DNA from 3 places in the Pseudoalteromonas sp. SG41-1 genome. Region 1 is predicted to be linked to each of the others. Evidence: predicted binding sites of a transcription regulator. Region 1 holds the regulator's gene; each other region holds the start of a gene.
The links. The regulator MetJ, encoded in region 1, represses methionine synthesis genes. The targets are predictions, from matches to a motif close to TAGACGTCTAGACGTCTA.

Region 1 (3,268 bases):
TTACCATTTTTTATTACCACAAAGCCGTATGTGCAGGAGTCAGTTTAAATGAGCTTGATTGCTCATCATCTTGTTGTTGAACAGAGGAAGCGATTACTTTTGCGCCGTGCTGAGCTTGACCTGGTTTCACTTTATTGAATACACGATCTAAGTCAGCGATTAAATCTTTTACATCTTCAATGCCCACCGAAATACGGATCAGGGTATCACCTACTCCCGCAGCAAGACGAGCAGTTGCCTCCATACCTGCGTGGGTCATAGTTGCAGGGTGACAAATCAAACTCTCAACCCCACCTAATGACTCAGCTAAGCTAAATTCTTCTAAGCTGGTCAAAAATTCTGCAGCATCATTAATATCACCTTTGATATCAAAGCTTACCATGCCACCAAAACCACGTTGCTGCTGTTTAGCGAGTTCATGCTGTGGATGAGATACTAATCCTGGGTAATATACTTGGCTTACATAAGGGGAGTTTTCTAGATATTGGGCAATAATAAAGGCATTTTCTTGATGCTGACGTAAACGAACATTCAAAGTACGTAAACCACGTAACGTTAAGTAGCTATCAAACGGGGCACCGGTAATGCCAATGTTATTAGCCCACCAAGCAAGCTCATCACCCAACTCTTGGGTAGCGGCGATCACCGCACCACCAACAACATCTGAGTGACCGTTAATATATTTAGTGGTCGAATGCACCACAATATCAACACCAAACTCAATTGGGTTTTGCAAAGCAGGTGATAAAAATGTGTTATCGGCACCAACCAATGCACCGCACTGCTTAGCAATCGTGGTGATCGCTTTAATATCGGTTAACCGTAAAATAGGATTACTCGGTGTTTCAATCCAAATTAGCTTTGGTTTTATCTCAAGAATTTTTTGATGATTTTCAGATTTAGTTAAATCTAAAACCACTAACTTTAATAAGCCACGCTTTTCAAGTGAGGTGAATAAGCGGTAACTACCGCCATAGCAATCATGTGGGATCACTAAGGTATCGTCACTGTTTAGCAGCTGAGTAGCTAAATGCACCGCAGCCATGCCCGTTGCAGTGATAATCCCCTTAGCGCCACCTTCAAGCTTAGCGAGCGTTTCAGCGAGTAAATCACGGTTTGGGTTGCCGCTACGGCCATAATCATATTGGCGCTTTTTATCAAAATCAGCAAATGAGTAGGTGGTCGATAAATGAATGGGAGGCACAACCGCGCCGTGATGTTTATCTGCATCAATACCATTGCGTACTGCAATGGTTGCTTTATTCTTTTGACTCATACCGTCACCTACAATTAAATGGATGTTTAGACGTCTAAAAGGTTAGAGGATCAAATTTAATAAGTCAAAGCATTTATGCGGTTTTAGCCGCAAGATTAGAAGTAAAAACATTTAAGCCGCTAGATGGCTAAAAAACAAGTATTTGACTATCTTTTTTAACACGATAGAATTTCGCCATCTTTGCGCTGCAAAAGGTCGCGCAAACAATTAACAACCTGAGGCAACGATACATCCTATGGCTAAATGGAATGGTGAATATATTCACCCATACGCAGAACACGGGAAAAAATCAGAACAAGTTAAAAAGATCACCGTTTCGATCCCGCTAAATGTATTAAAAGTTTTGACTGATGAGCGTACTCGTCGTCAAATTAATAATCTTCGCCATGCAACAAATAGCGAATTACTTTGTGAAGCATTTTTACACGCATTTACTGGCCAACCACTGCCAAACGATGAAGATTTACGTAAAGATAATCCAGAGAAAGTGCCTGAAGAAGTGAAAAAAATCATGCTTGAAATGGGTCTCGAAGTACCTGTACTCAACGAAGATTAAGTTATCATTTGTATATATTCCTGCTTCAGGAATGGGCTACAAAAAAACCTCAGTAACGTAAGTTACTGAGGTTTTTATTATTGTGCCATTACCAATTGCAGCTAAGCAGCTACTCCATGTAGTTTTCCGGCATATCAATTTGTGCAACACCAGAATCAATTGCCGCTTGCGCTACTGCTTTGGCAATGCGCGGTAATAAACGCGGATCCATCGGTTTTGGAATAATATACTGCGCACCAAATTCAAGTGTCTCAACACCCGCCGCTTTTAATACTTCCGCTGGTACTGGTTCTTTAGCAATGCTACGAATAGCGTCAACCGCAGCAATTTTCATTTCATCATTAATTTTGCTTGCACGCACATCTAGCGCACCACGGAAAATAAATGGGAAACACAGCACGTTGTTAACTTGGTTTGGATAATCTGAACGACCCGTTGCCATGATTAAATCATCGCGAGCACCATGAGCAAGCACTGGAGAGATTTCTGGATCTGGGTTTGAACAGGCAAACACTACAGGTCGATCAGCCATTAGCTTAAGATCGTCAGGAGAAAGTAAATTCGGGCCAGATACACCAACAAATACATCGGCATCAGCAATAACATCTTGCAGTGTGCGCTTATCTGTATTGTTAGCGAATAACTGTTTGTACTCGTTTAAATCATCACGACGAGTATGAATAACGCCTTTACGATCTAACATGTAAATATGTTCACGCAATGCGCCACACTTGATCAGTAGCTCCATACACGCAACCGCTGCGGCACCGGCTCCTAAACAAACGATAATCGCATCTTCGATTTCTTTGCCTTGTACTTCAAGTGCGTTGATCATACCAGCAGCCGTTACAATCGCGGTACCGTGTTGATCGTCGTGGAACACTGGAATGCTACAACGCTCGATCAATGCTTTTTCTATTTCAAAACACTCTGGCGCTTTAATGTCTTCTAAGTTAATACCGCCAAACGTATCAGCGATGTTAGCAACTGTATTGATGAAATCTTCGGTGGTATTGTGTTTCACCTCAATATCTATCGAATCTAGACCCGCAAAGCGTTTAAATAATAACGCTTTACCTTCCATAACCGGTTTTGAAGCCAATGGACCTAAGTTACCTAAACCTAAAATAGCGGTGCCGTTAGTAATAACCGCAACCATATTGCCTTTACCGGTGTATTTGTAGGCATTAGCGGGATCAGCAGCTATTTCACGTACCGGTTCTGCAACACCGGGGCTGTATGCGAGTGCAAGATCCTGTACGGTTTCAGCTGGCTTTGTAAGCTCAACGCTAATTTTTCCTGGAACGGGGTGCGAATGGTAATGTAAAGCTTGTTCACGAAAGTCTGACATAACGCGATTTTATCCTGCAAGTAAGTTAAGTTGAAAGTGAGAGTAAGCAGTTCTTATATCTTATAGGGAACGATACCTATATTAT
Region 2 (3,268 bases), on a different contig from region 1:
TATTGTATGGGCTGTGGCTGGGTATGAAAAGATAATTACATTGATAGGTTAGGAAGTTAGGCAAAACGTCACTGGCTTTGAGCAACGAGCTTCGAATACACCCAAGTCACTTTCTAGAACTGAGCTTTAATTGCGCGGGGTAAACCCGCGCCTACGTCTGGTAGCAGCGAGTTTATCTCGCGACAAACACTTTATCCTTCCCGGTGGCAAGCCACTCGCCTACAAGTAATATCCACCGCGCTCCTGTAGGTCGCCATTTATGGCGACAAGCCTATTTACCTCCGAGGGTAGGAGGTGCTGTGCGCTACACCTAGAAGACAAAAGTAAAGTTGATTACTTACAGGTTTTTCCTCTATGAACTCGGTGAACTCTGTGGTGAAATTATTAAAAAATAGGTTTGCACCAAGAGTAGTGAATGAGGGGGAAATACCACTGGCTTCGAACACGCCCTAACTCCTAGTCACTTCCTGGAACCGAGCTTTAATTGCGCGGGGTAAACCCGCGACTATGTCTGGTAGCCGCGAGTTTACCTCGCGACAATAACCTAGGCATTTACAACAATATAATCAGCAGGCATAAAAAAAAGCGCCAATTGGCGCTTTTTCTACATTTACATAAAGGCTGATATTAAAGACCAGCTGCTGCGCGAAGTGCGTCTGCTTTATCTGTGCGTTCCCAAGGGAATTCATCACGACCAAAATGCCCGTAAGCTGCAGTTGGTAGATAAATTGGGCGCTCAAGATCAAGCATTTTAATTAAGCCATATGGACGTAAGTCAAAGTGTTCACGAATCAATTCAATTAAACGTGATTCTTCAAGCTTGCTGGTACCAAATGTTTCAACACTGATTGACGTGGGCTCTGCAACACCGATTGCGTAAGAAACTTGTAGCTCACATTTGTCAGCAAGGCCCGCAGCAACGATGTTTTTAGCAACGTAACGTGCAGCGTACGCAGCTGAACGGTCAACTTTTGATGGATCTTTACCAGAGAATGCACCGCCACCATGACGAGCCATGCCGCCATAGGTATCAACGATAATTTTACGACCAGTAAGACCACAGTCACCCATTGGGCCACCGATTACAAAACGGCCAGTCGGGTTAATGAAAAACTTAGTTGCACTAGTGATAAGCTCAGCAGGAAGTACTGGCTTGATGATTGTTTCCATCACAGCTTCTACTAAATCTTTTTGTGAAATGTCTTCACTGTGTTGAGTAGAAAGTACCACTGCGTCAATACCTACTGGCTTGCCGTTTTCATATGCAAAAGTAACTTGTGATTTTGCATCAGGACGTAACCAGTTAAGCTCGCCGCTTTTACGTACTTGCGCTTGACGCTGCACTAAACGGTGTGAGTAAGTGATTGGTGCAGGCATTAATACTTCAGTTTCGTTACATGCGTAACCAAACATTAGGCCTTGGTCGCCAGCGCCTTGTTCTTCTGGGCTAGTACGGTCAACACCTTGGTTGATGTCAGGAGACTGCTTACCAATCGTGTTTAAAATTGCACACGAGTCTGCATCAAAACCCATATCAGAATGAGTGTAGCCAATTTCACGTACAGTTTTACGTGTGATTTCTTCGATATCAACCCATGCGCTAGTAGTGATTTCACCACCAACCATAACCATACCAGTCTTTACGTAAGTTTCACACGCAACACGGGCATGAGAATCTTGTTCTAAGATGGCATCTAGTACCGCGTCAGAGATTTGGTCCGCGATTTTATCCGGATGACCTTCAGAAACAGATTCAGAAGTAAATAAATGTTTTGCCATTGTCTTTGCTCACAAATATTGCGCTTCACAAACGTCGGTAAGAGCGCTAAAAAATTTAGGGGCGTATTTTATCTAAAACAACGATAGTTGCATAGTTTTTTTACGCCTAGACGTCTAAATAAAATTACTAATAACTTTTTGTTCTTAAAAAAAATTCATAATGCCCAATTTAATCAGGTTTTTAATTGCATACAGCCCCTACAATAAGTAAGAATGGATCTTCAAATGAATACACACAATAACCAGCGCAAATACAGTAAAGGTAGGAGAATCCATGCCGTCTCGCAAAGAACTTGCAAATGCTATTCGCGTCTTATCAATGGACGCAGTACAAAAGGCCAAATCAGGCCACCCTGGAGCCCCTATGGGCATGGCTGATATCGCAGAAGTACTATGGCGCGATTATCTAAACCACAATCCAACAAATCCAGAGTGGGTAGATAGAGATCGATTTATACTTTCCAATGGCCACGGTTCAATGCTTATTTATTCTCTATTGCATTTAAGTGGTTATGATTTACCAATTGAGGAAATTAAAAACTTCCGTCAAATGCATTCAAAAACACCTGGCCATCCAGAATATGGGTATGCGCCAGGTATTGAGACTACTACGGGCCCACTTGGTCAAGGGATCACTAACGCGGTAGGTATGGCGATTGCTGAAAAAGCATTAGCCGCGCAATTTAACCGCGAAGGTCACGATATTGTTGATCACCACACATATACTTTCTTAGGCGATGGTTGCTTAATGGAAGGTATTTCTCATGAAGCATGTTCACTTGCCGGCACATTAGGCCTAGGTAAGCTTGTTGCGTTTTGGGATGACAACGGTATTTCAATTGATGGTGAAGTTGAAGGTTGGTTTAGCGACGATACACCTGCACGCTTTAAAGCCTACGGTTGGCATGTCGTAAGTGACGTTGATGGCCATGACTCAGACGCTATCCGCGCAGCCATCGAAGAAGCACGCAGCATCACCGACAAACCAACACTAATTTGTTGTAAAACAGTTATCGGTTATGGTTCACCAAATAAATCAGGCAGCCATGATTGTCACGGCGCACCACTAGGTGAAGACGAAATCAAAGCAGCACGCGAGTTCCTTGGTTGGACTGGTGAAGCATTTGAAATCCCAGCTGATATTTATGCACAATGGGATGGCAAAGAAAAGGGTAAACAACTTGAAGCTAACTGGGATGAAAAATTTGCCGCGTACGCCGCTGCACACCCAGAACTAGCCGCTGAATTTAAACGCCGTACTAGTAGTGAGTTGCCAGCAGATTGGGCTGAAAAATCACAAGCATATATTGAGCAACTAGACGCAAATCCAGCAAACCCAGCATCACGTAAGGCATCGCAAGACGCACTGAATGCATTTGGTCCATTACTGCCTGAATTTATGGGCGGCTCAGCTGATTTAGCCGGTTCTAACCTGACTCTTTGGAAAGGCTCTAAAGGCTTAACACGCGATGATGCCAGCGGTAACTAC
Region 3 (3,268 bases), on a different contig from region 1:
ACGCTGACTTTCTTGGTACGCAGTGCGATTAATAAGCAAACAAAGCACAGTAGAGCAAACAGAGGCAATGGCATCAGCATTGCACCGAGGATTTTTTTCAGTTCAAACATCACAGTAGCACACATAAAGGGGTTTTCTGTATGCTACTGGGTTAAACCTATTTTATCGACCGTTATTTAACTTACAGGTATTTAAAAAGTGGCGATACACTGGGTTATCTTTCATATTCTTTTTCATGGCTAAATACATTGGACGGGTTAATCCCAGTGCGCCTAATGGAATCGACTTAATGAGTCCTTGGCTTTCATATGGTGTTACTAACCAATCCGGTAATGCTGCAACCCCCATTCCGGCACTGACAAGCTGAAAAATGAGCAAGCCCTGATCTACGGTTTTCAAGGTGCCATCAAAACGTGCATTTTGAATAAAATGTTTGAAGATATCCTGACGCTCTCGTGGAATAGGGTACGAAATAATCGTCTCGTTTTTCAAATCAAGTGCCGTTACATAGGCTTTTTTCGCTAGTTCATGATCAGGAGCAACAATTAATTTAAGTTTAAAATCAAATAAATGTGCGTATTCAAGTTTATCTGGTTCACGAATGTCTGAAGTGAGTACTAAATCTAATTCATCACTGAGCAGATCAGGAATAGCGTCATAACTAAAGCCGCGCTCATAATCAACTTTGATATCAGGCCAAAAGTTATTGAATTCTTTAATTGTTGGTAATAACCAATGAAAACAAGCATGGCATTCAACACTAAGTCGTAATTGTGAAATTGGTTGATTAAGACTTTCTTTTAAACGGCATTTGGTTGCTTCAACACGCGGGAGTACTTCGCTGGCAAGTTCAAGTAATAGCATACCTTGTGGGGTAAAGCGCACCGGTTGAGTTTTACGTTCAAATAGTTGGCAATCAAGTTTGTTTTCTAAATCTTTGATTTGATGAGACAAAGCGGATTGAGTCAAAAATAATTCGCGCGCAGTATTTACCAAGGAACCGGTTTCTTTCAAGGTTGCGATGGTCTTTAAGTGTTTTACATCAATCATCTTTAATAATTCTCATGGTAAAGGTGAGTTTAACTCAGATTACAGCCATAATACGCCTTAAATTAAGATGTATCAACGTCTAGATGGCTATAAACCCCATTTTTTTACGTGAAATTTACAAATATACTATAGCGTCATATTTGACAGCGTTGTCATTATATTTTTTGAGTTTGCAAAAAAATATTTCCATGAATTTACCTCAAGTTGAAACTGAGGAAGCATCAATTGTTTGATGTCAGGTATAGGTTTATGGTTTTAGCTATCTAAACAGCTGGAAGGGAATTTCAACATGGCACAATTACATAACTTAGGTTTTCCTCGCATAGGTAGAAAGCGTGAACTAAAATTTGCAGTAGAATCATACTGGGCTGGTAAAATCAGCCAAGCGCAGTTGCTTGAACAAGGTAAGACGATCCGCGCAGAAAATTGGGCTCTTCAAGCAGATGCTGGGATTGATTTATTACCGGTAGGTGACTTTGCTTGGTATGACCATGTGTTATCTACCTCTTTATTGATTGGCGCAGTGCCCAAGCGTCATCAAAAAGCGGATGGTAGCATTGATCTTGATACATTATTTCGTATTGGGCGTGGTCGCGCACCAAGCGGTTGTTCATGTGCAGCAAGCGAAATGACAAAGTGGTTTAATACTAATTATCATTACATAGTTCCAGAGCTAACTCATGATCAGCAGTTTCAACTAACCTGGACTGAGTTATTCGAGCAAGTTACTCAAGCACAAGCATTGGGGCACAATGCAAAAGTAGTATTGGTCGGCCCAGTCACTTATCTTTACTTAGCAAAATGTGCAGGTGAGGAGTTTGATAAACTTAGCTTACTTGAAAAACTATTAGCTGTTTATCAACACGTGTTCGCTAAATTAGCGCAGCAAGGGATTGAATGGGTACAGGTTGATGAGCCTATATTAGGTTTAGAGCTGACAGAAGATTATCAAGAGGCAATAAAAACAAGCTTTCGTGCACTTGCAGGTCAAGGCGTGAAGTTGTTACTTGCTAGTTATTTTGACTCAGTCACTGCCTACTTTGATGATATTGCAGGTTACCCCGTTGATGGCGTACATTTTGATTGTGTTGCAACAAATGTTGATGTTGCAAAACTAGATATATTATTAAGTACAGATCAAGTTTTATCATTAGGCGTAGTAAATGGCCGTAATATTTGGCGTACTGATTTAGAGGTTGTATTTAATAGCATAAAAGACATTGCGCTAAAGCGCGGTGATAATCTATGGCTTGCTCCATCTTGTTCTTTACTGCATACACCGGTTGATTTAGAGCAAGAAGAAAAGCTCGATGATGAGCTTTGTTCATGGCTTGCATTTGCAAAACAAAAAGGCCAAGAGTTGTCATTATTAAAAGCCGCGCTTGAAAGCAATGATAGCAGTGAGCTCGTTGCTTATTCAGCACCTATTAAAGCACGCTTAACCTCTACTCGTGTAAATAATACAGCTGTACAAAAGCGTGTAACTGCACTCACCGCAAAAGACGGTAAGCGTAATCATGCATTTTCTCAACGTATTGAAAAACAACATGCAGCACTTAATTTACCGCTACTGCCGACCACCACGATAGGATCATTTCCACAAACTCAAGTAATTCGTCAAGCACGCCGTGATTATAAAGCCGGTGAATTATCTGCGGATGATTATCAAAGGCAAATGAAAGCAGAAATTCGTTACGCTGTTGAAGAGCAAGAGGCGCTTGATTTAGATGTGTTAGTGCACGGCGAAGCGGAGCGTAATGACATGGTTGAATACTTTGCTGAACTATTAGAAGGCTTTGCTTTTACCCAGTTTGGTTGGGTGCAAAGCTACGGCTCGCGATGTGTGAAACCACCTGTAATTTGGGGGGATGTATCACGTGAACAAGCGATGACGGTTCAGTGGACAAAATACGCACAGTCGCTGACGAGTAAGAAAATGAAAGGCATGCTAACAGGTCCTGTAACTATTCTGTTTTGGTCATTCATTCGTGATGATTTAGACAAACCCACCATCGCTAATCAAATTGCACTTGCGTTACGTGATGAAGTGGTCGATTTACAAAATGCCGGTATTGATATTATTCAAATTGATGAACCTGCATTTCGTGAAGGTATGCCGCTTAAATGTAGCCAATGGCAAGCATATTTAGAATGGGCAGCGTATGCATTTAGGGTCTCAGCAAGCGGTGTGAAAGATGAAACACAAATTCATACTCAC

Region 2: metK (methionine adenosyltransferase) is a predicted target of MetJ. The motif match lies at 1,879-1,896, and genes of this name have one in related genera.
Region 3: metE (5-methyltetrahydropteroyltriglutamate--homocysteine S-methyltransferase) is a predicted target of MetJ. The motif match lies at 1,123-1,140, and genes of this name have one in related genera.

What each region holds. Positions count from the first base shown of each region.
Region 1 is NZ_JACJFL010000025.1:5,649-8,916, reverse strand. It holds gene metL (bifunctional aspartate kinase/homoserine dehydrogenase II) at 1-7, opposite strand, end outside; gene metB (cystathionine gamma-synthase) at 14-1,276, opposite strand; gene metJ (met regulon transcriptional regulator MetJ) at 1,512-1,832, shown strand; gene H5203_RS13910 (malic enzyme-like NAD(P)-binding protein) at 1,942-3,183, opposite strand.
Region 2 is NZ_JACJFL010000015.1:9,945-13,212, reverse strand. It holds gene H5203_RS10610 (diacylglycerol kinase) at 1-52, shown strand, start outside; gene metK (methionine adenosyltransferase) at 628-1,779, opposite strand; gene tkt (transketolase) at 2,054-3,268, shown strand, end outside.
Region 3 is NZ_JACJFL010000029.1:21,473-24,740, forward strand. It holds gene H5203_RS14995 (ElyC/SanA/YdcF family protein) at 1-110, opposite strand, end outside; gene H5203_RS15000 (LysR family transcriptional regulator) at 163-1,050, opposite strand; gene metE (5-methyltetrahydropteroyltriglutamate--homocysteine S-methyltransferase) at 1,340-3,268, shown strand, end outside.